DNA from 3 places in the Chryseobacterium sp. JV274 genome. Region 2 is predicted to be linked to each of the others. Evidence: riboswitches for the same ligand, from Rfam matches in the RefSeq annotation. Region 2 holds a riboswitch; each other region holds the start of a gene.
What was found. A riboswitch is a leader RNA that binds a small molecule or an ion and turns the genes downstream of it on or off. The one in region 2 is predicted to bind cobalamin.
Positions count from the first base shown of each region.

Region 1: linked by a shared signal. The riboswitch ahead of CHRYMOREF3P_RS08460 (TonB-dependent receptor plug domain-containing protein) and the one ahead of CHRYMOREF3P_RS07810 (acyl-CoA thioesterase) in region 2 are both predicted to bind cobalamin.
Region 3: linked by a shared signal. The riboswitch ahead of CHRYMOREF3P_RS15960 (TonB-dependent receptor plug domain-containing protein) and the one ahead of CHRYMOREF3P_RS07810 (acyl-CoA thioesterase) in region 2 are both predicted to bind cobalamin.

Region 1 covers NZ_LR824569.1:1,821,890-1,832,001, forward strand. The annotation lists gene CHRYMOREF3P_RS08460 (TonB-dependent receptor plug domain-containing protein) at 1-1,730, opposite strand, end outside; cobalamin riboswitch at 1,762-1,939, opposite strand; gene CHRYMOREF3P_RS08465 (T9SS type A sorting domain-containing protein) at 2,066-3,358, opposite strand; gene CHRYMOREF3P_RS08470 (helix-turn-helix domain-containing protein) at 3,531-5,159, shown strand; gene CHRYMOREF3P_RS08475 (tetratricopeptide repeat protein) at 5,156-6,289, shown strand; gene pafA (alkaline phosphatase PafA) at 6,350-7,996, opposite strand; gene CHRYMOREF3P_RS08485 (hypothetical protein) at 8,100-8,885, shown strand; gene CHRYMOREF3P_RS08490 (VOC family protein) at 8,906-9,298, shown strand; gene CHRYMOREF3P_RS08495 (GNAT family N-acetyltransferase) at 9,315-9,851, shown strand; gene CHRYMOREF3P_RS08500 (hypothetical protein) at 9,965-10,112, shown strand, end outside.
Region 2 covers NZ_LR824569.1:1,672,990-1,683,101, forward strand. The annotation lists gene CHRYMOREF3P_RS07770 (uracil-DNA glycosylase) at 1-23, opposite strand, end outside; gene CHRYMOREF3P_RS07775 (acyltransferase family protein) at 60-1,064, opposite strand; gene CHRYMOREF3P_RS07780 (GNAT family N-acetyltransferase) at 1,115-1,633, opposite strand; gene CHRYMOREF3P_RS07785 (hypothetical protein) at 1,688-2,056, opposite strand; gene CHRYMOREF3P_RS07790 (endonuclease MutS2) at 2,313-4,460, shown strand; gene CHRYMOREF3P_RS07795 (hypothetical protein) at 4,570-5,238, shown strand; gene CHRYMOREF3P_RS07800 (GEVED domain-containing protein) at 5,292-6,383, opposite strand; gene CHRYMOREF3P_RS07805 (hypothetical protein) at 6,643-7,443, shown strand; cobalamin riboswitch at 7,477-7,657, shown strand; gene CHRYMOREF3P_RS07810 (acyl-CoA thioesterase) at 7,776-8,159, shown strand; gene CHRYMOREF3P_RS07815 (HD domain-containing protein) at 8,217-8,807, opposite strand; gene CHRYMOREF3P_RS07820 (XAC2610-related protein) at 8,809-9,507, opposite strand; gene CHRYMOREF3P_RS07825 (PadR family transcriptional regulator) at 10,026-10,112, shown strand, end outside.
Region 3 covers NZ_LR824569.1:3,463,809-3,473,920, forward strand. The annotation lists gene CHRYMOREF3P_RS15925 (YHS domain-containing protein) at 1-147, shown strand, start outside; gene CHRYMOREF3P_RS15930 (SCO family protein) at 134-811, shown strand; gene CHRYMOREF3P_RS15935 (superoxide dismutase) at 999-1,673, shown strand; gene CHRYMOREF3P_RS15940 (hypothetical protein) at 1,678-2,049, shown strand; gene CHRYMOREF3P_RS15945 (MbnP family protein) at 2,248-3,078, shown strand; gene CHRYMOREF3P_RS15950 (cytochrome-c peroxidase) at 3,071-4,120, shown strand; gene CHRYMOREF3P_RS15955 (transporter) at 4,133-5,080, shown strand; cobalamin riboswitch at 5,171-5,356, shown strand; gene CHRYMOREF3P_RS15960 (TonB-dependent receptor plug domain-containing protein) at 5,465-7,495, shown strand; gene CHRYMOREF3P_RS15965 (YncE family protein) at 7,492-8,625, shown strand; gene CHRYMOREF3P_RS15970 (cell surface protein) at 8,640-9,833, shown strand; gene CHRYMOREF3P_RS15975 (DUF5074 domain-containing protein) at 9,862-10,112, shown strand, end outside.

The DNA of each region.
Region 1 (10,112 bases), 150 kb from region 2:
AATCCTAAAGTATACTTTTTTGCCAGTGTTGCTGAAACTCCCATATTTAAAAGAAAATAAGGATCTATTGCTTCTGATCTTTTTTCATCACTTGTAGTGTAAGTAACGCCATTCACCAGTCCCTGTGCGAAAAACTTAAAGAAACCGTATTCATAATCTACATTGGCCATTCCTCTGTGCATGGGAACATAAGGTCTTTGCATTTTAGTTTCCTTATCAATAGATTTTGCATAATAGTATCCGGCATTAGCCCGGATTTTATGATTTCCCAATTGTTTGCTGAAAGACAATTGAGATTCCAATCCGTAAGATTCAGATTTATTGACATTAAATGCCTGCCAATACCCCAAAGCAGTAGGCAGCCATACAATAAGATCTGTAATGTTCATATAATAAGGAGACAAAGTAAGTCTGAAATCTCCTACTTTGAACTCATTCACCATATCAAACTGGGTAGACGTTTCCGGTCTCAGATCTTTATTTCCTCCCGGCTCATAATAAATATCATTAAATGACGGATATCTGAAGTTTTTTGACACGTTAACGCTTACATCATACCATTTTGCGGCACTCCATTTTCCAGAGAATGAATACATAAACGGAGACTTCACATCTTCCACAAAATCTTTCTTAAATCCACCCTCAAAACGCAGGTCTTTAGTAGCAAAATACCTCAGCAACCCGGAAACAGAGCCAATATTTCTACTGACACTGGATATTCCGCTCTGATATCCTTCACCTTTATTGATCTGAAATTCTCCGATAAGATTAAAATTCCACTTAGAATTCAGAAAATAATTGAAATCATTTTTAAAGATATAGTTTTTCCCTGTTCCCCCACTTGATTTAGGCTGGTTTAACGAACCGAAATACTGAAAGTTTTCTTCTGTATAGGCCGCTTTAAAAGAGTTGCTGAACTTAGTTTTATTCCAGTCCCAGGAAAGAAGGCTTCTTATACTTTGAGTTTTATATTTTGTTTTTGTTCCCGTTTCTTCATACACAGGATAATGCTGTGAAGAATCGAAAAACTGGCTTTGCCACGAAATTTTATGATCGTTGGTTATTTTATAGGATGCACCTGCATTGAATGTGGTATTATAGTAATTTCCATTTCTGTTGATGTAATTCAGATCGCTTACCTCATAATTGTTTTCACTTACAGAATAATTTCCGGAAGCTTTAAAACTGAACTTATCATTGCTGTAAGAACCTTTTACAAAATTATTATAGGTATTAAAGGAAGCCACCTCAGAAAATAAAGAACCATGGAAACCTTTATTAAAATCAAGGGTATTATTCAGGTGAATACTTCCCCCAATGGCACCACTTCCATAGACTACACTTCCACCGCCGGCTTTTATACCGATCTGATCATAGCCAAACAAAGCAATATTATTGATATCTCCCTGTCCTAAAAAACTGGAGTTGATATTAATCCCATTCCATACAAATGCAGTCTGCTGAGCGGTAGTACCCCGGAAAGATGGTGAAGAAACAGCCCCTCGGCCATTTTCTTTGATAAAAACCTGTGACTGAAATCTCAGGAGCTCTGAAAGATTACTGGAGTTTTTCTCGGCCTCTTCTGCCGAAATTATTTTTACGGGATGAAAAAGTTTCACCCTATTCATCTGGTTGTCGAAGACATAAATAGTGTCTATGGTTTTCTCTTGTCCAAAAAGAAAACAGCCATAAGATGAAAAAAGCAGTACTAAAGATCTTTTTATATCCATACTTTTTTACTTTTCCTCCGAAAGCAATATGTTTTTTGATTATAATGTTGGCAGGTCTCCTGACTTTCGCATTCTGCTCCTTCCCGTTTTAGACAGTGGTTGTTTGCAGAAACTTTTATTGCGATTTACAGTTGCGGGGACAGTATGGGAGTTACACCCAATTCCCTTTTCATTCCAAAATACTGGAAACCAAAATTTTTGCAAAGATAGTTTTTTATATGTATTTGCCAAAAAACCGGCTTTTACATCAAAAATTTCAGACTTTTGCAAATAAAAAACAGCCGCTTTCAAAATTGAAAACGGCCATCATCCCACTACTTTACTATTTATATATGTTATTTTTTAATGAATTTATAAGCTTGTTTTTCTCCTTTCACAGAGTATTGCAGAATATAATCTCCTTTTGATAAAGATGAAACATCAATTTGTCCTTCCACAGTATTGAATGATTTCACCCTTTGCCCAACCATATTATAGATTTCTGCTTTTTCTATTTTTCCTGTTCCTTTAAAATAAAGCACATCAGTTACAGGATTAGGATAAATGCCAACACTATTTTTCTCTTTCACGGTATCATTTACTGATAAGAATTCAGAAGTATCCAGATAAAAAGCAACTATTTGACCTGAAGCATTCGTCCCTGATCCGGCAATTTTCTTTCCGTCTTGTGAAATCGCCAGAGGAAGTCCCATCGTTACTCCATTCGTTGCAATTCCTAAGGATACTGCATAATCATTCAGATTAATTCTTCCGGCAGATGCAGTCCAGATAAAACCTTCTCCCGACATTGGAGGTGCTCCAAATGCTCTGTAAAAACCAATAACTCGTGTTCCATCAGCTGAAATTCCTGTAGCTCCTCCTTTGAAATTGAACGAAGCATTAGGATGTGTTATATAAGTCAGTCCGCTTGTAGCATTCCAAACATAAGGATTAGGATTTGCAGATCCTATAATGGTATTTCCATCAGCCGAAATTCCGCCTGCTTCTCCTACATTATTCCCGTTATTATCTGTAATAAAACTTTCTACTCCATCCTGCCATTTTGCACCGCTTCTTGTTCCGGTTGGCTCATCCTGCCACCCTACAATCACTGTTCCTGCCGCATTGATTGCATTTGCCCTGGAACTGCGTCCGGAAACTATACTTCCCAGGTCAACCATTCCGTTTACGTCATCCCATTTCACAGCATGTGCGTTCGCAGCAGTAAGAAATCCTAACCCTACAATAGTATTTCCGTTAGGTGACATTCCCCATGTAGAACTTACACTGCCGTCCCAACCGGTAGGAACCAGCCCTCCTCTGTTTACCCATGTGGAAGTAGCTACATCATAAGTTGATATTTCATTAAATCCTGTTGCAGAATTTGTAACAGAAGATGATATTTTGGTTCCATCGTTTGAAACAATCGTTCTCCCTGCGGCTGGATATCCGTTTGATATTGAACCTATCTGTACAAGTCCGCCTGCTGCATTCCATTTATATACTCCTCCTGCACTTGTATGCATACTTACTACTCCATTATCTGAAACTGCACCTACATTATAATTTCCCAGCCCTATTACTGTAAGCTGTGCTGCTGCAAAACTAAATTTCAGAAAAAGACAAGCCGTCAATATTTTTATTGACATTCTGTAAAAATTTTTCATATTTTATTATATTTAGCGTTCCGAATTGGTGAAAACAATATTAATACAATATTTACCCTATCCAAAGAAATAGACTTTCATAATTCGTGAATTTTAAAAGAGTTTAATTTCTAAACAAATAATAATCAATTAGATACAAAACATCATTTTGAATATGGATTTTACCCGAACTATTCAAAAAAGCACAAAAAACAAACTATCAAGACAAAAATTATTTCAAAATAGCAGAAAAATATTACTGTTTATTTTCATTTGCTGTTCTTTTATTACCAGTGGACAGTCAGGTCCGGACTTTAATATTTTGGCAGATAAGGCATTTCTGAAATTGTATCAGAATTCTGACGAATGCATCAGCTATACTCAGGGAATCCTCGTAAGTGATCAGAATACAGAGCATAAAATTGTACTGCAAAACATTATTTCACAGGCTTTTGCTATGAAAGGCGATTACATACAATCTGTGAATATTTTTGCGCAGAAAGAAGATGCCGATCCGAAAAATGAACTTTCTTATTTTATGCAGGTTTTCAGTGATTATAATCTTGCTGACCAATACCAAAATCTGAGTCTGTACAATCAGTCAAAAAGAATTATTACCCATCTTTTATCTGATCAGAAGCTTCTTAAAAGTAATGATGCCGCATTACGAATAACCACAGCAAAGCTGTACCAACTGCAAGCTTTGAACTCAGGAATCAATAGAGATTATCCTGCAGCATTCAAAAACCTTGATAAAAGTAATCAGTACCTCAGCGATCATAATGAAGAAAACAGAATATTAAAAATGGAAAACAGAATTTTCCGCTCTTCTTATCTCCTAAAACAAAATAGACTTGTTGAATATAAAGCGCTTATAGAAAATATTATTTCTGATCTTGAACACCAGACCAATCAACCATTTCTTTTAGGTTTAGCGTATGAGAATCTGTCCCAGTATTATTTTTTGAAACAGGATTACACAACATCTGTTGAGAAACTGGAAGCTGGACTCTTTTTGATTGAAGATCTGTCTTTTAATAATTTAAAAATTAAAATTTACGAATCATTATCCCGCAACTATTACGCACTTCATGATGATGTAAAATATCATCAATACAATAAACTCTATAATGATTTAAAAACAAAAACCGATGCAAGCTCGAAAGAAGGAATACGATATATTGTAAAACTTGTTGAAACCAATCAGAATAAAAATATTGAATTTCAAAAACTGATGTTCCTTAGGTCCTTCTTACCTCTGGCTCTCATTCTATTCCTGATTATTATTGGCCTGTCCATCTATTTTTTAATTATTAAAAGCAAAAATAAAGATTTAAAAAAGCAGTTTGATTTCTTTAAAAAACAGAGCAATGAGAAACCTCAACCCATTTTATTAAATAAAGCTTCTACAACAGCAAAAGATGCCGGTTTCAACAAAATATCGAGGGAAAAAGAAGATGAAATCCTTCAGAAACTTGAAGAGTTTGAAAAATCCAACGGATATCTGAATAAAAATATGTCCTTATCTATGCTTTCCTCTCAAATGGAAATTAATACAAAATACCTTTCTGAAGTCATCAACAACAAAGAGAAAAATTTCAATGGATACATTAACAAACTAAGGATCAATCATATTGTACAGCTATTAAGGAATGATTCCACCTTTCTTAATTATAAAGTAAGCTATCTTGCAGAATATTCAGGGTTCTCATCACACAGTGCCTTTACAACCGTTTTCAAATCCGTCACCGGAATGTCTCCCAATGCCTATATTCAGGAAATCAGTAAAACCAAAACCGTATGAAATCACTTTTAAAAATATGGCCACTGCTCCTGGTATCCTTTTGTATTTTCACAAAGGCTCAAAAGACACCGGATAGTGTCTTAATGAAAAAGGCCAGGCTTGAAATTTATGACAATCCTGATAATACAATTAAAATTGGGGAACGGCTGTTAAAGAAATCTCATGATGTCAAAACTTCTATCCAACTTTATAAGCTTCTTTCCACAGCTCATATTGCCAAAAGAAACTTTGAGGAATCATTAAGATATATTATGAAGGCAAAGGAACTTTCCCAGAAAACCAATGATCCCTGGAGTCATGCAGAAGTTCTTATCTCTGTCGCAATACAATATCAGCAGATGGAACTTTTCAGCAAGAGCCTTGAAACGCTGAATGAAGCGGACCAATATATTGCTAAAATCCCGGACAAAAATCCCTTGAAATATGTTGAAACCGCTACAAGCTATGCCATAAGAGGAATGATTTACAAGAGCCAGTCCAATTCAGAAATTGCATTGGAAAAGTTTTTAATTTCAATCCAGAATTTTGAAAAAGTACCTGTAAAGAAAACTACCAATTCCAACATGAGTGTGGTCTTATACAATATCGGGTATTGTTATCTTAATCTCAATCAAATTGATAAAGCACAGGAAGCTTTTGTGGAATCTTTAAACTATGCCCGGAAGAATTACTCTAAAAGTCTGGAAGCTTTTGCCTTAAAAGGAATTGCCGAAATACACAAGAAAAAACATGAAAATCAACCTGCTATAAACCTTTTGTTAAAAGCAGAAAATCTTTGTAAAAATATAGGAGATATCACCCTGAATGAAGGAATCTACAAGGAATTGGCAGAAAATCATCTTGCCATGGGACAACAGAATCTTTACCAGCAGTATAATAAAAAATATCTGGAAATGCGCTTTAAAAGAAAACAAAATGAACTGAAATCCATTAACCAGGTCATTGACAATCATAATAAGGAAACCTCTTTAAAAAGTGAAAAACTGAAATCCTATTATCGTTATATTAAAATTAGCTCTGTACTGCTGGGATGTATTTTTATAGTTATCCTTTTATATTCTATTATAAAAATCAGAAAACAGAATAAGAATTTTCATAAAGAGATACAGCAAATGATAAGAACATCATAAGCTATGAAAACAAAAAAGCATTCCAAACTGGAATGCTTTTTTATAATGTATAATTTCAGCTTATCTACCGATAACTTCTGTAATTGGATTTCCTACATTTCCACTTGGGAACTGAATTTTCAGTAAAGAAGATACCGTAGGAGCAATATCAGTCATGTGATATTCTTTATTGCTTTCTCCCTGCTTCACTCCCCATCCCATAAAGATCAATGGAATATGTGAATCATAAGAGTTCCATACACTGTGTGTAGTTCCTGTTTTAGAATATGGAGGAAGCATAGAATCATGAGAAATCAACTGAATATCTCCGCTTCTCTGTCTGTTGATTCCGTTGATAATTCTTTGTTTGATGGGCTCCGGAATGCTTGACTCCTGAACTTTATCTACAGAAACAGCATATAAAACAGTAGGATCTTTCTCAATTTCTTTTACTGCAAAGTTTCTTACATCATCCAATTCAAGTTTGCTGTCTGCCAATACTTTTCTGTCGAAATAAATCTGATAGTTATCAATCGCATTGATCAGTTTATCTGCTCCGAATTTATCTTTTAGCTTTTGGTTCAGATTTTTTTCAGCATCTTCTCCGAAGAAACCTGTAGGAATTTTATGTTCTTTAAGAAATCCTACAGAATGCGCTCCACCATGGTCTGCAGAAAGGAAAACAGTGTATTCTCCTTTTCCTACTTTTGAATCTAAATAATTGAAGAATTCAGCTAAATCCTGGTCTAATCTGATATAAACATCTTCTACTTCAATAGAATTTGGTCCGAATTTATGTCCCGCATAATCTGTAGAAGCAAGGTTGATAGCTAAAAAGTCTGTAATATTATCTCCACCCAGTTTTTCACCCTCTACAGAAGCTTCTGCCAACTTCAATGTCAATGTGTTTCCGAAAGGAGTATAACGGATATTATCTTTTTTAGTCTGATAATCCTTTGCTAAGTTGCTGTAAGGGAATGTAGGTGTTTTTGCGCTTCCCAGCAGCCCTTCCCATGAAGAATTGTCCGGTGCACTTTCTGTATATTGGTTGATCGGAAGTAAGGTATTCCAACCGTTTGCTACTAATTTTTCAGGAAGATTCTGAGCATTGAATGATTTTACCCATTGAGGCAGGTCATTCATATACCATGTGCTGGTAATGAAATTTCCTGTGCTGTCATCAAACCAGAAAGCTCCGTTTGGAGTGTGCCCTGCAGGAAGAATAGAAGCACGGTCTTTCAAAGAAACACCCACTACTTTTCCCTGGAAGTTGGTCGCCAGTCTCAATTCGTCAGTTACTGTAGTAGACCAAAGATTTTTTGGTGAGTGGCTTCCGATTTTTGTATTGGTTGTTCCTACTGGCTGAACGCTCTCATCTGCAGTACAGTAAACCCCTTTTCCGGTCTCTTTATCTGTCCAGTCGTTTCCTGCAATCCCATGAATTGCCGGTACAGATCCTGTATAGATACAAGTGTGTCCCAAAGCTGTAATGGTAGGCACATAAGGAATGTGTACGTTATTCAAAGAGTATCCTGTATTCAAAAGTCTCTTAAAACCGTCATTCCCATACTTACCATAAAAACGGTATAAATAGTCCCAACGCATCTGGTCTACTACCAGACCAACGACTAATTTGGGTCTTTCCAGTTGAGTATTTCTGTTCTTCTGCGCATTGATTGTAACTACGGACAATAATGTAGCTGCCGCAATTGAAATGTTCCTAAGCATCCAAGTAAATTTTTATTGCCTACAAATTTAAGGGTTTTGAAAGTTTTGGAGTGTGAAATTTTATTTAATTTTGATTATTGTACAATTCATCAATCAACCTTCTATGATTTTAGGCGTATACTGGTATTTCAAATTTCCGGATCATCTATATGACTTTACGTTTTTCAAATTTTATCCGGGATTTGGTGGACATGCCGATACTCCTGCTGAACTGGCAGCGAAAGTTCAGGTTGAAAACACAAATGATTTCCTCATAAAGTTGGAAAAACTGAAAGCAAACTTCAGACAGATACATTTACAGGTAAACATCAATGAAAATCAACTGATCATTACTATTGGAGATTATCAGCTTTTTGACTTTCATTTTCAGTTTGTAACAGAAATTGAAAAATTATTGATTTGTGAAAATGCTCTATTACTAAATTCAGGCATTCCCTTTACTATTCAATCCAGTAAAAGCTATCCTCCGAAAAGAGAAGCTTTCAAAAATATTGAACACCGGTTTATTCAGATGGTGGGTTCAGATTTAAAAAAAAGTAATGCTGAAAATTATATGGTCAGAATTGACTGCAACCTTCCTGCACAGCATAAACAAAATCTTATTAATGACTTAGTGCAGATTTGCCAGGAAGAAAATCTCAATGTCTTCTACTATAATGATTTCAATTTTAATGATCATTGTAATTTGATGCTTTTTTTCAGCAATGGTAGGCAGAAAAAAGAGAATATCCAAAAGGTGGATATCAATTCCTTTGGAAGCAAAGTTCGGCAGCTTGCCCAGAAATACCCTCTTTATTTCGGACATTTCGGAAGCTTCAAAGAATATCCTTTACATGGTCTCCATATAAAATTGATGGTGGATGAAGAGTATATTATTAACAAAAAATAAAACCATTTTAATTCAATACTATGATTAAATTCAAATATGTCATTCTGTACGTGGAAAATGTAGAACAATCTATTAATTTTTATAAAAATACTTTTGATTCTGAAATAAAATTCATCACCCCGGAAAAAGATTATGGAGAACTCCTGACCGGAGAAACTACGCTATCATTTGCCTCTGTAAGCCTTGCAGGTTCAAATATTAAAAAAGGTTTTTTAACTTCAAAAACGGAAGATAAACCTTTCGGAATAGAACTGGGTTTTACCACAGATAATGTAGAAGCCTTAGTAGAAAAAGCAATAAAAAACGGGGCTATTCTTTATGAAGATATTTCGGTAAAACCCTGGGGGCAAAAAACAGCTTACATCAAAGATCTTGATAATTATCTGATAGAAATCTGTACTGAAATTCAATAAGCTTAAAATATCTGATGTGGAAATAAAAAAATTACAAAAATTAGAATCCAACCCAAGCTTAAACTGGGGGCATAATGGCTATACAACGGAAATAATATATTCTGTTTCTTCGATTGAATTTGGAGGTTCTTTTGAGTTTAACTTAAAAGAAAAATCTTTCCCTTACAACAAAATATGGGAAACAACTTCTGAAGATCTGGAAGAACTCAATGCCTTTATCGAACAAGGAAATTCTTTTGGTGCTTTTGCAGATGAACAACTTACAGGCTGGATCATCTGTGAACACAGGACATGGAACAACAGTTTTTATATTGAAAACATCCTGATCGATGAAAAACACAGACGACAGGGAATTGGCATTATGCTGATTAAAAGTGCTCTTAAACAGGCAAGGAAACTAAACTGCAGGGTAATTGAACTGGAAACACAAAACACAAATTATCCAGCCATCCAGTTTTACAGAAGAATGGGATTCAATATTACCGGACTGAACACAAGACTGTATGAAAATGCAGAAGAAATTGCTCTTTTTATGACCTTAGACCTTGATTAAATCTATGATAAAATAAATACTATCTTAAAATCTACATCCATATTAATTAAAACACTTGCTGGTGTGTTAAAAATTTTATACATTAGTTATCAACAAATTAAAACATGATTACTATGAAAAATTTAAAAAAATTAAAGAGAAATCAGCTTGTGATGATCAGTGGTGGTGACACTCCTTATGCATTATGTGATATGGATGGCAATTGCCCACCAACAATAGGCTCTTACTATTGCAGTGATGGAACCTGCTACAGAGTTTCCG
Region 2 (10,112 bases):
GCTAAAATTTCTGTCCACGTCATACTGCAAAAATAATAATATTAAAATAAGGGCCTGCATTATACTTTAAATATCTTCAGTTTTCTTTCGATCAGCATATAAGAAACATAGGATAATAACAACGAAAAAGATATCAATAACAGATTATTAAGATGATAAGAATGCACAATAACGAAATCCTGCTTCTTCACAATATAATGGATAATATATAGCGAATAAGAAATATTCCCCAGGAAATACACTGCCTTGGTTTCTAAAAATGTTTTTAAATAGTTTTGCTTTCCTTCATACAGATATTTTATCATCAATGCTGATAATAAAGGAATAAATAACAATCCTTTTTCAATAAACAACATAGATACAAACAGTAAGAGAATGATATAAATAACGAGGGTATCCTTCTTCATTTTAAATAGTGGTAAAAGAGCAACCCCAATTCCAAGAAAATAAGAAGATACTGTTCTCAGAAGGGAAACAAGACCATAAGGAAGATCAAGATATCTTGGTGATTCGCCTACTTCCATGGAATGTTCAGAACCTATATACAAATGGCCTGGGAGATAGGGAAGCATAAATCTCAAAACCAAACTTGCAATAATTAAAACTTCGCTTCGTATTTTATAATGCAGGACAAACCATAGTATAAACGGAAAAATCAAATAACAAACCCACTCTGTACTTAGCGACCAATAGACAACATTCAGCAGGTAATCAGGATTAAAAAAGCATTGTAATAAGGTCGCATTAATCAGAAGCCCTGCTATAGAAGTCTTCATTAAAAACAATGCAATAAAAACAACCGATACAATGTATACAGGATAAATTCTATTGATTCTTTTTTTATAAAAAATTTCTATTGTTTTATAATTAAGTTCTTTAAATTTTCCAGAATAAGAAACAGTCAATAAAAAAGCACTCAATACAAAAAAGATATCCACTGCCACATACCCTTTCCCTACTATATCCTGAATGAATTCATTTCTAAAAAAACTAAAATGAAAAAAAGCTACCCATAATGCAACAACCCCTCTAAGCCCCGTTAAAGATTTTATTTCATTTTTCATATATAATTTCAATCGGCGATAAAGATAGAAAAAACCTGTTAGATTTTATATTATTCATTACCGGACGGTCTTTTTAAACTAAAAATAATGTTATCCGGAAAGCCTTCATCTTTCTTTCCCTCTAACAAAATAAAGTCATGTTTTACAAGAAGTCCTTTTGAGTTTTCATTAATTTTATTGGTAATCGCTACAATTTCCTGTAAATGCAATTCGTTAAACCCAAAATCTAAAACTGCTTTCAATGTTTCAGACATTATTCCCTGTCTGTGATATTCCGGCAATAATTCATAACCAACTTCTGCTGTTTTCCGGTTTGCAGAAAAATTCCAAAGACAGATTGTTCCGATAAGATTCAACTGATCTTTTAAAGAAATTCCCCAATACACGGTTTGATTATTCTGAACTCTTTCCTTAATCGTTAAAATAAACTGAAGGGCATCATAATTTGTCTTCGGTGAAACCCTTTTCACAAATTTATTGACCTCCGGATTGCTTCGGATTTTTAAAATATCTTCGGTATGCTGTTCATTGATACCGTTTAAAATCAACCTTGAGGTTTCTAGTTTCATTGTTCAGATAGGATAAGTGGTTGTAAATAAATTTTTATGTTTACTAAAGCTATTTCAGATATCTCTTAATACTAAGGTTTCTGAGAATCCGCTTTCATCAGCGTCCAGATTCATAAATAAATACACCCCGTATTTTACAGTATAGCTTTTTTCGTAAATAACAATTGATTCTGTTTTATCCTGATCACTTTTTTTGTGTTCTTTTTTACGGACATTATTATTTTTATTGCTATGGCCAGCCATTTTTTTACGGTCCTTATTTTTTAAGCTTTTCACCGGAAGTTTTTTACCAGCGGTCTTTTGGGGAGTTCTGCTAATGGATTTCTTTTCATTTTTTTCAATCTCATTTTTCTGAATCTGAATCTGGGCCTGAGCCTGAATACCTGCCAAAAGAAAAAGAAGGGCAAGCAGTAAATTTTTCATAGTTATAGTTATTAGTGCAATAAATATAAGCCTTAACCATTATACATTCAAACTTTTTCTTTTTCAAAAAAAAATTATTCTGTTTTTTCAATCATACGGATCACTTACTTTATGTATCAAGGTATTTAGATCCATCGGTAAACCTTAAAACTTTTATCATTTTAAGGGTTCAAAAAAAACATCAGATTTAAAGTTAATTTATTCTGTAAATCTCTCGGATATACGTAATAATCAAAATTCTCACTAAATTTGCAGTGTGTATATAGATAAAGAAGATTTAGACGAATTAGAGTTTCCGCAATTGCTCGCGGAAATCTCCCCATTTGCGTATTCTCCGAAAACAAGAGAAAAAATTCTTCAACTTCGCCCAATGGAAATAGACGAGGCGGAACTTTCGTTAAAAAAAACGTCAGAATATCTGTCGAGTTTTGAAAGTTCAAATGCGATTCCGTTTGATGAATATGAAGATATTGAAAGTGAGCTGAAACTGATGCTGATTGAGAATTACCGACTGGAAAATGCTGCTTTCATCAAAATAAAAACCATCACGGAACAGATCGGAAAACTGCAGAAGTTCTTCCCTACCATGCCCGAAACATTTCCTACTTTATTACAAGAAGTTTCTGTACTGGAATTCAGAAAAGAGATCATTGATAAAGTAGATAAGGTTTTCAACCGTTTTGGTGAAGTAAAAAATGAAGCTTCTCCGGCCTTAAAAGGCATAAGAACTGAAATTCAGCTTGCTAAAAAAGCAATTCAGGAAAATTTCAACCGTGCACTCACCACCTATGGACAGAGTGACTTTTTGGATGATATCCGGGAAACAATTATTGATGACCAAAGAGTTCTGGCTGTAAAATCAGGATTCAAAAAAAGAGTGGCCGGAAGAACGTTGGGAATTTCCAAAACAGGTTCCATTACTTACATTCAGCCGGACAGTGTTGTAAAACATTACTTCAAGCTTCGTGAAAGTGAAGAAGAAGAGAAAAAAGAAATCGACAAAGTTCTCCGACAGCTTACCACAGAACTGGCAGAGTTTCAACCTCAGCTATGGAGATATCAGGTTTATATTTTTGACCTGGATCTTACAAGAGCGAAAGCTAAATTTGCTGATTTAGTGAATGGAATTCTTCCAAAGATCAACCGTCATAAGACATTGAAGCTTAAAGACGCTTACCATCCATTGCTATGGTTGAGAAATAAAGTAGAGAATAAAACGATTCATCCCCAGACTCTTGCTTTAACAGAACATAACAGAATCATCTGTATTTCCGGGCCTAATGCCGGTGGAAAATCAATTACTCTGAAAACAGTAGGATTATTACAGCTGATGATTCAGAGTGGTATTCTGGTTCCGGTTCATCCCAAATCTGAAATGTTTTTCTTTGAGAAAGTCATGACCGATATTGGTGATAATCAATCCATTGAAAACCACCTGTCGACTTATTCATCCAGATTGAAGAAAATGTCCGGAATCATCCGTGAGGCAGATGCCAATACGCTTCTATTGATTGATGAATTTGGTACCGGTTCTGATCCTGAACTTGGAGGTGCGCTGGCAGAAAGTTTCATGGAGTTTTTCTACGACAAAAAGAGTTTTGCCATTATTACAACGCACTACACCAATATTAAACTGGTGATAGAACAGCTTCCCAATGCCCAGAACGCAGCAATGCTCTTCAATGAAGAAACACTGGAGCCGATGTATAAGCTGGAAGTAGGCCAGGCAGGAAGTTCATTTACTTTTGAAGTTGCAGAAAAGAATAAAATCCCAAGATTTATTATCCATTCTGCGAAGAAAAAGGTAGAGCATGATATTGTTAACCTTGATAAGACTATTGTAAAGCTGCAGCAGGAGAAATTTGAAGTTGAAAAGCTGAAATCTGATCTTGCAGAAAGAAAAGAATCTGTAGAAGATAAGCGTGACAATCTTCAGAAACTGAATGATCAGCTTCAGCAGAAACTTTTCAATTTCCAGAAATTATATGAGGAGGAACACCGCAAGCTTCAGTTCGGGAATAAGATTGAAACATTCATCGACAGTTATACAAAGGGAAAATCCAGAAAGGATGTTGTAAAAGACTTTGTAAAGCTTCTTGAGCAAGAGAAATTCAGAAAATTGGGCCATGACAAAGATGAAACAAAACGCCTGCAGGTTGTTAAGAGAAAAATTACTCAACAGCTGAAAAAGGAGGAAGTCATTGAAAAAATTGCAGAAACCAATGAAAAACTGGAAGAACAGCGTAAAAGCGACCGTGCTCTTTGGATGAAGATTGGACAGCGTGTTCGTATTACAGGAAGTACCAGTGTAGGAACTATCGAAAAGATTTCCCGAAACAAAGTGATTGTTAATTACGGAACTTTCAAAACAACAATTAATGCGGATGAACTTGAGAGAATCTAATTAATCCGAAAATTAAGTAAATGCAAATAACAAGGGAGAGTGCCAGAAGGTGCTCTCCCTTTTCTATTTAATCCTAAATTTTTTCTATTTTTATATAAAACTATAATTTATGAAACCATTAAAAGCACTTTCAGACCTTTTACCAATACCCAGTTATACGGTTATTATTCTATGTTTTTTCTTTCCGTTTTTCCTGATAAAATGTGGAGATACAACATTAATGTCTGTCAAAGGAACTGATCTTATAACAGGAGTTTCCAAAAAGGCTATCAATGAGCGAATGAAGGAAAGCCTCAAAAAAAGCTCACCTTTTGGCGCCGCACTTGGAAATGATAAAGCAGAAGCAGATACATCTTCAGACACAGATATTGAATATTCGCCTCTGAACGAACCCAAGAATAAAAAAGACAAGCAAAACATTCCTCCTAACCCATTGATCATCATTGCATTTTTGGCTGCTATTGCAGGAATTCTTGTTCAGGTGATGAAGAATGTCAGAAAGAAATATCTGTATCATATTATTCTTTCTATTATAGGACTCGCCTCTTTACTTATTTTTTATCTGACATTTCAATCTAATATGGAAGGATTTGGAAATAATAAAATAGCGATGGGATTTGGAAGTGATATTTCGATCAGCTATGGTTTCGGGACTGCGTTTTATCTATGTTCCGTTTTATATCTTTTCGTTCTTTTATTCTATGGGATCTTTTCTTACTTTCTGAAAAATAATCCCCAAGCCATTTATGGTTCTACACAACAAAATACAAAATCTTAAAAACTATATTGCAGATAAAAAAAGAGTGTTTTTTCAAACACTCTTTTTTCATTTTATTTCTTAATGAATTTTAGTCGGGTTACTCTTTCTCTGTCTTTCAGCTGGATGAAATAAACACCTTTTGAAAGGTGATGAAGGCTCACTTTATGATCTGAAACTTTACCTTCTCCTGTTTTTTGTCCCACAGCATTATAAATTTCAAAATTTGCTGCTTCTGAAGTGCCGGAAATATTTAAAATATCAGATGCCGGATTAGGATAAATTTCAGGCTGTACAGATTTTACTGATTCTCCAACGCCTAGTGTGAGATTTATAATATCTACCCCATAATCTTCAACCTCGCCATAGGTGAATGTCCCACAAGCATCTGTAGGTGTAGTTTGACTTGAAACCACTCGCATTACAGTACCACACGTTGTCAGTGTTGCAAAACTTGGAATATTAAATACAGACACAGCCGGAGCTGCCTGAGTAACATTATTGGCAACCATTACTCTTTCACTGGATTCAAAAATGCCGTTAGCATTGAGATCTATCCATGCAGTTACCGTTGTTGTACCTGGAGTTCCGGTCCAGCTATTACTTACCGAAAGTTTATTGCCCACACTTCCTACAAAAAACTTTATTCTACGGCTTACATCGCTTCTGTAATCTGTATAGTTGGATGAGCCGGAGTTGCTGACCATGGGAGCCGTAACCCCTGTGGAGTTTACTGTCACATTGGAAATATGCATCATGCTGGTATCTGTAGAAGCGCTTGCACAGTAATTGATGACTGTTGTAAAAAATATAGGAGTGGACCATGTTCCCGTTATCGTGTTACATATTTTTGCAACTTGTACTTCATAAATTGTACAGGGCTCTAACATACCAATAGTAAACACATTTTGCCCAGACAATCCCGTTGCTATCATCCAGGTGGTACTGCCAGCTTTCCGGTATCTTACATAATTGTTCGGAGTATTTGGGTCGGCAGTCCAGGTAACCGTTGCGGAAGTAAGGCTAACATTTGATACCACAACATCTGTTGGAGCATTTGTATCACAATAAAATAAAGATTTTGATCCTGCTTCTATCTTGTTTTCTGCCTGAAAGCTTGAAATACCCAAAATAAAAGAGAATACATAAAGTAGTCTTTTTGTCATGTTTATTAGTTTTTAAATTCTCCTGAAAAATAGAGCATTTTTTGAAATAATTCTTATAAATATTTCATTTATTGTTATATTTTATCAATACATTTTAAATTACAAGCCAAAAATCACACCTATTATACAAAATAATCCCATAAGATATCTGCATTTTTAATCCATCTGAAACAAATACAAGATTTTAAAGAACTGCAATGGTATAAATTATCTCCTGAAAAGCATTTAATTTATATATTTGGGGGATCAAAAAATTTTCATGATGACTTTCATAAACAAAGCATTCTATTTATCCGCTTTCAGTATTTTATCTATAGCCTTTGTAAAAGGGCAGAATAAAGTTCCTTTCGGAGTTGTAAAAGCTGAAGAAGGATATGCCAATGTACGGGTTCATAAAGACAATTACAGAAAAATTGTAGATAAGATCCGTATGCGTAAAGGAGATGTATTTGTTTATGTAAAACCTGCTCCCGGAGAAACAGAGTGGATCTGGATCAAATATCCTGAAAAACAGGATGAAGACAAACCATTTGTACGTTATGAAACACTGGACAAAGAAGGAATGGTCAATAAAGAACGTATTGCTTATATAGACCAGCTTCCGGCCTATACTCCCTCCAGGTCCAAAAACGGAAAATCACTTATTTTCACAGATAATTCTGATCCAAAAGTTCCTACTGCCCAAAGAAGCAAAGTTGTGATTGATATCTACCCTTCCAATGCCGGCTACCGTAAAAAGGAAAAAGATGCGGAAGGAAAACTTCTTACCATTGATAAAGTAAAACCTTGGGGAATCGGAAATGATCTTCCTGAAGGAATGACTGAGATCAAATCAATCAGAGTACAACAACCCGGAAGAGGTTCTGTCTTTGTAAGAGAAGCCATCAAAAACATGTTCCAGCCTACTATGGATTTTGAGAATATTGGCGTAACCTCCCTTGACACCGATAATATTTTCTTATACATGATAAACGGTTCAGGAGAAAACAGATACACCACGCTGTGGACCATCAAGAAAGGAAGAGTAATCAGCCAGATTATTTACCATAATCCGGAATAAATTCATTATTTTTGCACTCGAAAAGTTTTACGCTTATTCATCACAGGAATTGGTTCTGCATCACTGCAGATTAAAAGGGAACCGTGTGAAAATCACGGACTGTCGCGCAACTGTAAGTAACTGAAATCTTTATCAAAGATCCACTGTGCGAGGCATGGGAAGGAGATAAAAGATGTTACAAGTCAGGAGACCTGCCTATTTCTTTAAACAAATAACTTTCGCGATTTGAAGTTGTATTGATCTGATGGATTGTTTCAGGGGGTTCTTTAAGTTCCTGTCATTATTCTGTTGTTTTAATATCGTTTTCATTTCGCTTTAATTAATAATGATATATGACTACAGAAGAAAGAATTGAAGCATCCGAAACCAGAATCTTTAAAGCGGTTTTCCCTAACACAACCAATCATTACGATACCCTTTTTGGTGGTACGGCCATGCAGCTGATGGACGAAGTAGCTTTTATTACAGCCACACGATTTGCCAGAAAAAGAGTGGTAACAGTGAGCAGTGACAAGATCGATTTCAAGAAACCTATTCCAGCCGGAACTATTGTTGAACTGATTGGCAAAGTTTCATACGTAGGAAAAACAAGTATGAAAGTAAATGTTGAGATCTATACCGAGCAGATGTATTCCTATGAAAGAGAAAAAGCCATTGTAGGTGATTTTACTTTTGTAGCGATTGACGAATTCAAGAAACCAATTCAGATACTATAAATGATAAATTTTCGGGCGGCCAAAGGCCGCCCGAAAATTATTCTATTTTCAATAAATTTATTTCACAACTTTTTCAGTTTCCAGGCTTCTGCTCAGCAGCAGTTCAAAGGCTTCTCCCATTTCATCCGATGCTCTGCTGATAGCATTTTCAAGCATATTCCGGATTTGTTTTTCTGTTACTCCGGCTTCCGTCCAGCTTTTTCCTGAAGTATGAGAATTTAAGATAAATGGCATAATTCTGTCGATTCCACAGGCAAAAATAGCATCCGGTGTTTTCTCATCTTCAAACTCAAGCCATAGATTGAAGAACTCTGTACGCAAAGGCTCATCCAGGATACCGAAAATCTTTTGTGCAGATGCTTTCTCTCTGTCAAACTTCCCTACCATTGCTTTTTCATCAAAAATAAAGGTATCCCCAGCTTCTATCTCTACCAAATCGTGAATGGAAAGCATTCTTATCACTCTCAACAGATCAATATCTGCACGGTTTTTAGCATATGGATAAAGAATCTGAGCCAGAATGATGATCTGCCATGAATGTTCCGCAGTATTCTCTCTTCGGGAATCGTCAGCATTATAATTTCTTCGCTGTACATTTTTCAAGGCATCCACTGCCAGGATAAAATCAATCTCTTTCTGAATTTTCATCTTACTTTTCTCTATTATATTGTTCTGAAGGGTACACCTTTGTTTTGGTTACCCACTTATTATTGATCTTTTCTTTAGTGATCACTTTTACGCGGCCTTCTACCGTCATATCTTCTTCTTTTTCAAAGACTTTATCAAGTCCTTTATTGGGAACAACAGCATATTCAGTGGTAAAAATATCACAACAGCCAGATTTTCCATAGGAGATCAGGCGCTTACGTTTCACATCCACATCAAAAATATCAAGAGCACTGGACGCAAGATCCGTAAGTTCTTTACTCTTCACAAATGCCATTCTTGTACTGTTGAATACATAAACGTCATAGGAAGCAGCGCTATAGTTTCCCATATTCCCGTTCCTTACCGCTATATCTTCAGTTCCGTCAAAATTAAAATCATTAATGATTACAGAGTTCTGTTTATTTGTCAGCTGGATCATTTTTCCCAGCCTGGGCTTTTCAGTCTGATCTGTTTCCAACACCAGATTATCCGATGCAAAAGTCTGTACCTTTGTATTTTTATGATCAAACAATTCTACAGTTCCTTTGCCGCTGCACCGGTCATCATAGCAATTTTCTACCTGGATGATTGCATCATAATTCTTTGATGCATTTTTAACCTCAAACTGATATTGTCCGAAACATGCAGGCCCCAGTAAAACAAAAGCCGGTAAATGTTTATACTTATTGAATAAATTCATGGTAATAGTAAGTGATTTAGGTGTTTTTTTCCTAACAAAAATACGAATCATAATACCGATCTCAAAATTCCGGCCTTATTATCTGTAAGGATCTGAAACATTTTAACAGCCTTTAAATAAAAGAGTGTTCAGTAATAAGAAGCTATTTCCCGCTATACGCTCATACTCCTCGCTCCGTACCTGAACCCAAGCCGCTGTGAGGTAACCGCTGCTATCGGGGCTATATCTTGGGTAATGAGCAATAATTAATGAATGATAACTTTTTTTCTCTTTATTTCTTTCATTTTCATTTAAAATTTAAACATTTTTTGATCAAATTCATTCTTATCAAAATTCATAGTAAAATTTATAAATCTGATTATCAAATATTTATACTATTTATTTTAAAAATTTCACTACTTTGTATTGCATAATACCATTTTATTTACATATCTTTGTAATGTAAAATCGAAATAGGTACAACTAGCTAGGTTCCGAACTTCGAAAATTATATAACTAATTAACAAAACTTATCAAAGATGAATACCGAAAATACCAAAGCGCAAATGCGAAAAGGAATTCTGGAATTCTGTATTCTAAGTCTCATCAATAATCGCGAAATGTAT
Region 3 (10,112 bases), 1.8 Mb from region 2:
GTAAATGAAGAAGATCCGATCTGTCACATGAAGACTGCCGGATCTCTTAAAGATACAGCAGTATATAAAAATAAAACGTATGGTTTTTGCAGTGTTTACTGCAAGGATGAATTCAAAAAAAGCCCTGAGAAATATGCCCAAAAATAAAAAAACCAATAATAAAAGTAAGGTAATCATACCGATCGCATTATTTGCATTGCTTTTTCTGGGAATAGGGATAGGAATGGGGTATTTTAAAAAGAACCTTTATACCGTGATGAAAGTTCCCGATTTTGAACTGACGGATCAGAACAGCAAAAAAATCACTAATAAAGATATGTTGGGTAAGGTATATCTTGTAGAGTTTTTCTTCAGCAAATGTCCTACAATATGTCCGGTGATGAATACCAATATGAAGGCTATTCAGAACCAGGTCAATGATCCCAACTTCGGCATCATTTCCATCAGCATTGATCCGGAAAATGATACCCCTGAAGCTTTAAAAGAACATGCTAAAAGAATAGGGGCGACATCTCCCAACTGGCATTTCCTGACAGGAGACCGTACATACATTGGTGATCTTGCTGATAAATTTAATATCTACGTAGGTGACAAGGAAGATGAAGGAGAAAGCCTGAACCACAGCGGAATGATTGCCCTGGTAGATCAGAATGGAAATATCAGATGCAGATATAACAAAGAAAATATGCCGATTCTGTATTATTCAGGATTAAATTATGGAGATCCGGAAGGTAAAACACCTCTGCTGACGGGAAAGTATCACCCTGACAGAGAAATCCTGATTGAGGATATTAAGAAATTATTGAAATAAGGGAGATGGGAGCGCGAAGCTGGAAGCTGGAAGTTCTTCCAGACGGTAAAGCTGTAGCGGTTTTTAGATAGCTATAGAAGTAAATAGAAGTTGAAGGATTTATACTTTAATGCCAATTACTTCCAGCCTCCATCTCCCATCTTCCAGCTTAGCAAAAAAACATTGTTCAACCATAAACAAAAACGTTATGAAGATTTTGAAAATAGCTGCTGTAACTGCAGTTTTCGCGGCCCAGTTTACACTGGCTCAGTTTAAGCAGACACCTCTGCCATACGCTTATAATGCTCTGGAAGGAAATATTGATGCCCAGACTATGGAAATTCATTATTCAAAACATGCGGCAGCATATGTAGCTAACCTGAATAAAGCAATTACAGGAACTCCACAGGAAAAGGAAACGTTGTTTCAGATTCTTTCCAATGTTTCAAAACTGCCTGTTGCAGTAAGAAATAATGCGGGAGGACATTATAACCATGAACTGTTCTGGACTGTTCTGACCCCTCAAAAAAATACACAGCCTTCTGCAAAATTAGCAAAAGCCATCACTGAAACTTTCGGAAGTATAGATGCTTTTAAAGAAAAAATGGCTAAAGCCGGAGCGGATCGTTTCGGTTCAGGATGGGCCTGGCTTTCTGTAGGAAAAGATGGAAAATTGTTTGTTTCCTCTACTCCTAACCAGGACAACCCTTTGATGGATGTGGTAGAAGAAAAAGGAACTCCTATTTTCGGAATTGATGTCTGGGAACATGCTTATTATTTAAAATATCAGAACAAAAGAGCAGATTATCTTACCGCTATCTGGAACGTGACGAACTGGAAAGAGATCAGCAGAAGATATGACGAAGCTTTAAGTAAGAAATAGTCTGATGAAATTATTTTACAGCATACTTTTTACTTTATATATGGTGCTAAGACCTTTGGTGCCAGTGGTAGAGTATGCTGTAAATTATGATTATATCATTAAAGTTCTCTGTGTGAATAAATCCAGGCCAGAAATTCACTGCAATGGAAAGTGTTACTTGAGCAAAGAGCTGGCAAAAGCCAATAACGAGACAGAGTCTACTCCTTTCAATAAAATAAAAAACTCAGGACAGAAAATTCTTGATATATATACATTGCCTGAGATAACAGAGGTTATCATTACTGGAAAAATTATACTTTCCAATTTCAACTTTATCTATGAAACAGCATATTCTTTTCTGTTTCTGACTCACATTTTCAAACCACCGGTTTTTTAAGTTAAACCATCACTATTCAACCACAAAAGTCACAAAGCTTACATCAATTAAAAATCAAAGATTTAAAAAAGTGTAAGTGTTCTTATTGTGCATAAAATCTATCACTTAAAAACTTAAGTGTAGGAACTTTTGTGCCTTTTGTGGTAAAAAAGAATGTTTTCACATTACATAATTAGTATTCAACTTAAAAAATCAACAATGAAAATCTATAAATTTTTATCACTATTCTTTATTGCCTTTACTTTATTCTCTTTTGCAGCCTGCGAAAGTAGCAGGGATGCCGAAAATCCACAGGATACCACACCCGGAAAACTTCAGATCAAATTTGAAAACGGATTTAATAATGTAGGAGATGTTGTTTTAAATCAGACGGTTCAGACTTCTTCTCAAGGACAAAAACACAATTTTTCGGCTTTAAAATATGTCATTAGTAACATATCACTGATAGACGAAAACGGAAATGAATTTAAATACAATGAAAACAATCCTGATAAAGGCGCTTTCATAGTAGATCAGGCGGATGCGGTAGCCGGAATTATATACCTGAATCTGGATGGTATTCCGAAAAACAATTATAAGAAAATAAAATTCGGATTGGGAATCAGCCAGAAAGCCTACTTACTGGGACAAGATGGTCAAGCGGAATTCTGGACAAAAGCCAAGCAGAAAGGGCTGACGTGGTCATGGGCTGCCGGGTATATTTTTGTGAAACTGGAAGGGAAATATGGAAATGATGCCCCTTCAAAGGAATTTATGAATCATACAGGAAATATGGGAAATGTTACCGCTAATGAACAGGCTGACCTATACCGTGAAATCACATTGGATCTTCCGACAACAGCAAGAGTGACGGGACAAATTCGTCCTTCTGTCCATATTCTTGCGGATCTGAATCAGTTTTTGAGTGGAGATAAAGCGCTTACCCTTACTACAACTAATGATATGTTGATGGGCTCAAACCAGCATTTGGTAGACGTTACCAATAACCTTACCAAAATGTTTAAAGTAGACCACGTTCACAATGATTAATTTTCTTATTAAAAGGATGTTGGTTCTGCTTGTATTGATTATGAGCTGTATTTCCTGTTCTGATGAGGTGATTCAGCCACTGGAAAAAGATGAAGCATACAATCTGCAGTTTCCTTCTTATTTTCCGGAAATGACTTTCGATAAATCAATCAATCTGGTAACCAAAAACGGAGTAGAGCTGGGCCGAAAATTATTCTATGAAGGAAGACTTTCCCGAAACAATACCATTTCATGCGGCTTCTGCCATATTCAGGAAAATGCTTTCACCCATCACGGACATACCGTAAGCCATGGTGTGGATGACAGAATAGGAATCAGAAATGCGCCACCCATTCAGAATATGGCTTTTTTGAAAAGATATATGTGGGACGGTGTTATTCATAACCTCAATGAACAACCGATAAGCCCTATTACAGATGTCAATGAGATGGACAGTTCTATACCGGAAGCCATTTCAAAAATAAAAGATGATCAGAAATATAAAAAACTTTTCAGGGAAGCGTACGGAGATGAAACCATTACCGGAGAAAGAATTCTAAAAGCACTGTCACAGTTTATGGCTTCTTTAATTTCTGCAGATTCAAAATATGACAGGTTCAGGCAGGGAAAAGAGCAGTTTACTTCTACAGAATCTCAGGGAATGGCTTTGTTCGGACAGAAATGTGCCTCTTGCCATAGCGGAGAATTATTTACCGATGAAAGCTTCCGTAATACAGGAATGTATTATAACACCGAGTTCAAAGATGCAGGGCGTTACAGAGTTACTCTTAATCAGGTAGACTGGATGAAATTCCGTGTTCCAAGTTTGAGAAACGTAGAATATACAGCACCTTATATGCATGACGGAAGGTTTTACACATTAGATGCTGTACTCAATTTCTATTCAGATCAGGTGGAAGATAATGCGAATCTTGATCCTCAGCTGAAAAAGAATGGTCATACAGGAATAGCCATGAATAGTCAGGAAAAACAGTCGATTATTGCTTTCCTGAAAACATTGTCCGACAAAAGTTTTATATCCAATCCAAAATTTGCAGAATAATTTATAGAAAACATGAAGAAGATTATATTGATACTAAGTTTGATCCTGTTTAATCAGTATCAGGCAAATACCATTAGAGACAGTGTTTATAGCGCTCCGGATACCTTTAGCAGATTCGATTTTGATGATGACTGTGATGCATGCGGTTGTGCGGCCGGTAACGGATCATCCGGTTTTGAATCTTTGCTGAATCCACAGTTTATCGGAATCAAATATTTTGCACAGCATTACAAAGCAAAAGAAAATTTATTTGTAAAAGATCTTACACAGGATCAGTATTTTAATACCTTACAGCTTTGGGGAAAAATTCCATTGACTAAAAAACTAAGTGTATATGCAAGTCTGCCATTTCATTTTCATGAAAAAAGGACTATGCAGGGAGATATCAAAATCAACGGAATCGGAGATCTGAACCTGATGGGAATCTATCAGCTAATGAGCTCTAAAGATAATTTCCATCACGTGAGCGGAGGTTTGGGCGTGAAAATTCCTTTGGGAAAGTTTGATGAAAAAGGAGCATCCGGAGTCAATCCGAGTTTTCAGTTGGGAACAGGAAGCTGGGATTATCAGGCGGCTTTGAATTATAAATTTCAAAAGAATAAAGTAGCTGTATTGGTCAATACAGACTATACAATCAAAACGGAAAATAAGAAGAATTACCATTTCGGAAACCAGTGGAACTACGCTGCAACAGGATTTTATCAGGTTGCAGGAAATGAAAAATCTATCTTTTCTGTAAAAACCGGAGTGCAGGGAGAAGTGTATGCTCAGAACAAGCAGTTTGATGAAGCCCTGCCCAATACAGCCGGAAGTGCATTGTATGGGAAGATTGGGTTTGAAGCCTCTTATAAAAAACTGAGCCTGGGAAGTGAACTCATGCTTCCTATGTATACCCATTTGGCTGGTGGTGATATTGAAGCAAAATCCAGATTTAGTATTTTCCTGAATATCGGAATTTAAATAAAACCCCTTTTTAATCATGTTAAAGCTCCTTCGGGAGCTTTAATTGTTTATGAATCATGATTTTAATTGGGGGTTAGGAATAATTTTTTATCTTTGCCGAAATTTGGTGAGCCCTAAAAAGCTCTTAAAAGGGAATCCGGTGAAAATCCGGAACAGACCCGCTGCTGTAAGCTCCGCACCAAGATTTTTGAAGAATATATCCACTGTTTTTTAATGGGAAGGATTTCAAAAATGGAGTAAGTCAGAAGACCTGCCAGAAAATAATCGTTTGACGCTTTCGTGGAATAAAGCTTAGGACATCAATGATTCTGTGCAGTGACAGCTGTGCTTTGTCGTTGTATTCTTATATCCATTAGCGTCTTCATTATCCTAAATGAGCTAATGGCGGCAAAATTAACTATATCTGCAATTCATAAAGCTGTTTTCACAATACTGGTGTTAACATTTCATCTTTTGTCTTCTCAAACCAAAAAAGACAGTGTTCAGGAAGAATCAATCAAAGGGATCAACCTTTACAAGAAAAACTTCAAAGAAATTCTTCCGGCACAAACCCTGCAGGGCGAGCAGCTGGAAAGACTGAACAGTCATTCTGTAGCAGATGCTCTTCGGTATTTTTCCGGTGTTCAGATCAAAGACTATGGAGGGATTGGCGGATTGAAAACCATTAATGTCCGAAGCCTCGGAAGTCAGCATGTAGGCGTTTTCTATGATGGAATTCAACTGGGAAATGCACAGAACGGACTGGTAGATCTGGGAAGATATTCTTTGGATGATCTGGAAGAAATATCATTGTATAACGGGCAGAAAAGCGAGATTTTTCAGCCGGCAAAAGATTTCGGTTCTTCGGGATCTATCTATTTACAGCCTAAAACGCCTGTATTTAAAGGAATAAAGAAAACCAATCTTGTGATAAGAGCAAAAAGTGCCTCCATAGACCTTTTTAATCCGTCATTCCGATTGGAACAGAAAATTTCAGACAGAACTTCTGCCAGCTTCAGTGGAGAATTTCTGCAAAGTGATGGGATTTACAGATTTCGGTATGCCAAGAAATATCCTGATGGACAGCAGGCTTATGATACGATTGCAAAGAGGCAGGACTCAGATATCAAAGCGAAACGTTTTGAAACTTCGTTAAACGGAACTTTAAATAACGGAAGCTGGAATGTAAGAGGCTATGGTTATATTTCAGACCGTGGAATGCCGGCTCCTATTGTGAATGGCCGTTTTGGAGGAAGAGGAGCAAGACTTTCTGATGAAAATTATTTCGTGCAGGCCAATCTTCGGAAAAAACTGTTTCCCAGATTTGAAACTCAGCTGAAAGCAAAGTTTGCCTACGATTACACTCATTTTATGGATACTGTTCGCTCACAGTCTATTATTCATACCGATAACACCTATATCCAACGAGAGCTCTATCTTTCCTCATCCAATATCTATTCTATCACATCCAATTGGGATGTCAGTCTGAGCGGGGATTTTCAGTACAATAATCTGGATGCCAATCTGGATAACTTTTCTTATCCTACACGTTACACTACATTGGTTGCATTGGCAACAACGTATCAGTGGAACAGATTCAAGATCCTGGGCAGCCTTTTAGGAACTTTTACTTTTGAAGAAGTAAGAAAAAATAAAAGACCCGGAGACAGCAGAGAATGGACCCCCGCTGTATTTATGAGCTACCAGCCTGAAATAATTCCTGAACTTACTTTAAGAGCTTTCTATAAAAGGATTTTCCGACTGCCAACCTTCAATGATCTGTATTACACTAATATCGGAAATACTTACCTGAAGCCGGAATTTACCAATCAGTATGATGTAGGATTTACGTATCAGAAGAATTATAAAAACCGATTCTTTACATCCTTTTATGCTAAAGTAGACGGTTATTACAACAAAGTACAGGATAAGATTGTTGCAGCCCCTAACGGAAGTATGTTCCGCTGGCTGATGATGAACCTTGGACGGGTTGAAATCATAGGTGCTGACGTGAATGTTCAGGCAGAAATGCAGTTAGGAAAAGTAAAACTGAGACCCTTGCTTTCCTACACTTACCAAAGTGCAAGAGATATGACAGATCCGGAGGATACATTCTACCGAAATCAGATTCCTTACACACCATGGCATAGTGGCTCCTTCACCCTGATGGCGGACTATAAAGACTGGAGTTTCAATTACAGTGCGATGTATGTAGGAGAAAGGTATGATGTGAACCAGGACAACATTCAATACAATTATGTACAGCCTTGGTATACCCATGATCTGTCTGTTCAGAAAAAATTCAACTGGGCGAATCATCAATTTAAAGTAAGCCTTGAGATGAATAATATTTTCAACCAATATTATGATGTAGTGATCAATTATCCGATGCCGGGCAGAAACTTTAAACTTATTCTAAACTTTACCTTATGAGAAAACTAAACTTTTACTTTTTATTTCTTGTCTTAGCTTTTCTTAGTTCATGCCGTACGGATGATATTATTGTCCGCCAGGAAGTGGTAGAGGGACTTCCATCAGAAAATACAGCAATCAAAGGTTTCTACATGCTGAATGAAGGAAATATGGGAAGCAACAAATGTACCTTGGACTTTTTTGATTATACCAAAGGAACCTATTACAGGAACATCTACGCGGAGATTAATCCGAATGTTGTAAAAGAGCTGGGAGATGTTGGAAATGATATTAAGATCTACGGAAGCAAGCTGTATATTGTTGTCAATGTTTCCAACAAGATTGAAGTGTTGGATGCCAAAACAGCCAAACGTATTACTTCTATTCCATTACAGAACTGCCGTTATTTAACCTTTAAAGGAGGGAAAGCTTATGCCAGCAGCTATGCAGGTCCGGTAGCGGTTAATCCAAAAGCACCCAAAGGAAAAATTGTGGAAATTGATACAGTTTCTCTTTCCATCCAGCGTGAAGTGGTAGTAGGGTATCAACCGGAAGAAATGGAAATTGTAGGGAATAAATTATTTGTGGCCAATTCCGGAGGATACAAAGCTCCTGATTACGACAATACCGTTTCTGTAATAGACCTGAACACTTTTACTGAAATCCAAAAATTAAATGTTGCGATTAATCTTCACCACATTAAAAAAGATAATTACGGTGATCTGTACGTGAGTTCAAGAGGAGATTATTATAACGTTCCTTCCAGCCTATACCTTATAGATGCAGCAACAGGAATTGTTAAAAAAGATTTCCACCTCGCAGTGAGTGAAATGACAATCGTTAATGATAAACTCTATTTCTACGGAAATGAATTCAATTACAACACGCACAGCTATAAGAAGAGCTTTGGGATCATTGATGTAAAAACAGAACAAATTATTGCCAACAGCATTTTTGACAAAGAATACGAAACTGCGATTAAAACACCTTACGGAATTGCTGTAAACCCAATCACAGAAGATATCTATATGACAGATGCCAGAAATTATGTTTCTATGGGATTTGTCTATTGCTTTGATAAAAACGGACATTTTAAATGGAAAACAGAAGGCGGAAATATCCCTGCCCACTTTACCTTTTTATACAAATAACCAAACTTTAAGAAATGAAGAGAAATACCTTTACTTATTTAAAAATCGGAGTTTTATCATGTTTCCTGGCAGGTGTAATAGCCTGTAAGCACGATGATGAAGAGGAGTTTACCTTTAACGGTCTTGATGATTCTTATTCCATTGAACGTTTAAAGGTTTTGAGTATTCCAACCAATGCTTCAGGATCGGTTACGTGGAGTATCAATGATTCTATTATCTCTCAAAATTCAGAACTTGAATTTATCAGCCCAACAGCAGATGCTTATCCGCTGACTTTAAAAATTAATAACAAAGGAAACGAACAGGTTTATCATTCTAAAATCATTGTTACCAAAGAGAAAACACCTTACAGTAAATATATTGCTAAAGTATTGGAATTCCGTCCTGCTGTAGGACAGTTCATGAATGAAATTCCGGAATATATGCCTGGAAATACCGCTGCAAATATGCTTCAGAAAGCAAACGAATCGTTGGTGGGAGGTAATTCTACCATGATCAGTCTGGGCGGATATGGCGGATATGTGGTTTTCGGTTTTGATCATACCATTCCGAATTTGAACGGAAGGGATTTTAAAGTGTTAGGAAATGCATTCTTTGGAAATGATGCCAGTGATCAACGTTCAGGATCATGTGAGCCGGGAATTATTATGGTAGCCTACGACAGAAACAAAAACGGAAAACCTGATAATGATGAATGGTATGAAATTGCAGGCAGCGAATATTTTAAAAACGCAACAGTAAAAGAGTACAGTATAACGTACCATAAACCTGATGAAAATAAAACACCTGTAGCCGGAACCGAATTCTGGCAGACCGATGTAGAATATATCAAGTGGAATGATAATCTGGGGAATCAAGGTTTTAAAACAAAAAATACGTTCCATGCACAAAGCTATTATCCTTTATGGTTTACCGATAGTTCTTACGGCTTTTCGGGAACAAGACTGGCAAACAATTTTTACGATCAGAATGGTGACGGATCGTATTGGGTAGGAAAGTCATATGATTTCGGATACGCTGATAATGCTCCGAATAATGACGAAGCTTCCAATATTGATATTTCATGGGCTGTAGACAGAAACGGAAAATATGTGAAACTTCCCGGGGTAGATTTTATGAAAATATATACAGGAGTCAATCAGGAAGCTGGCTGGCTGGGAGAAGTTTCTACAGAAGTGGCAGGAGCCTACGATTTACATTTCAAATAATAATTCAATCTATTTAAATTAATAAAAAATGAAAAAGTTTTACCTTTTTATGATGCTTTTTCTGTTTGCATGTCTATCAAATGCACAGATAAAAGTTCAGGGCGTACCCAGAAATGATATTTCGGGGATCAGCAAGCTTAATACCACCACAATCAGTTTTTCTGATATTCAGTATTGGGTAGGATCAGGAGCTAACCAAGCTGCTTTTGTAGTGCAGTGGAACGACAGTAAAAACCCTGACGCTATGGTTTGGGGATTCAAATGGGACGGGAATGCTAC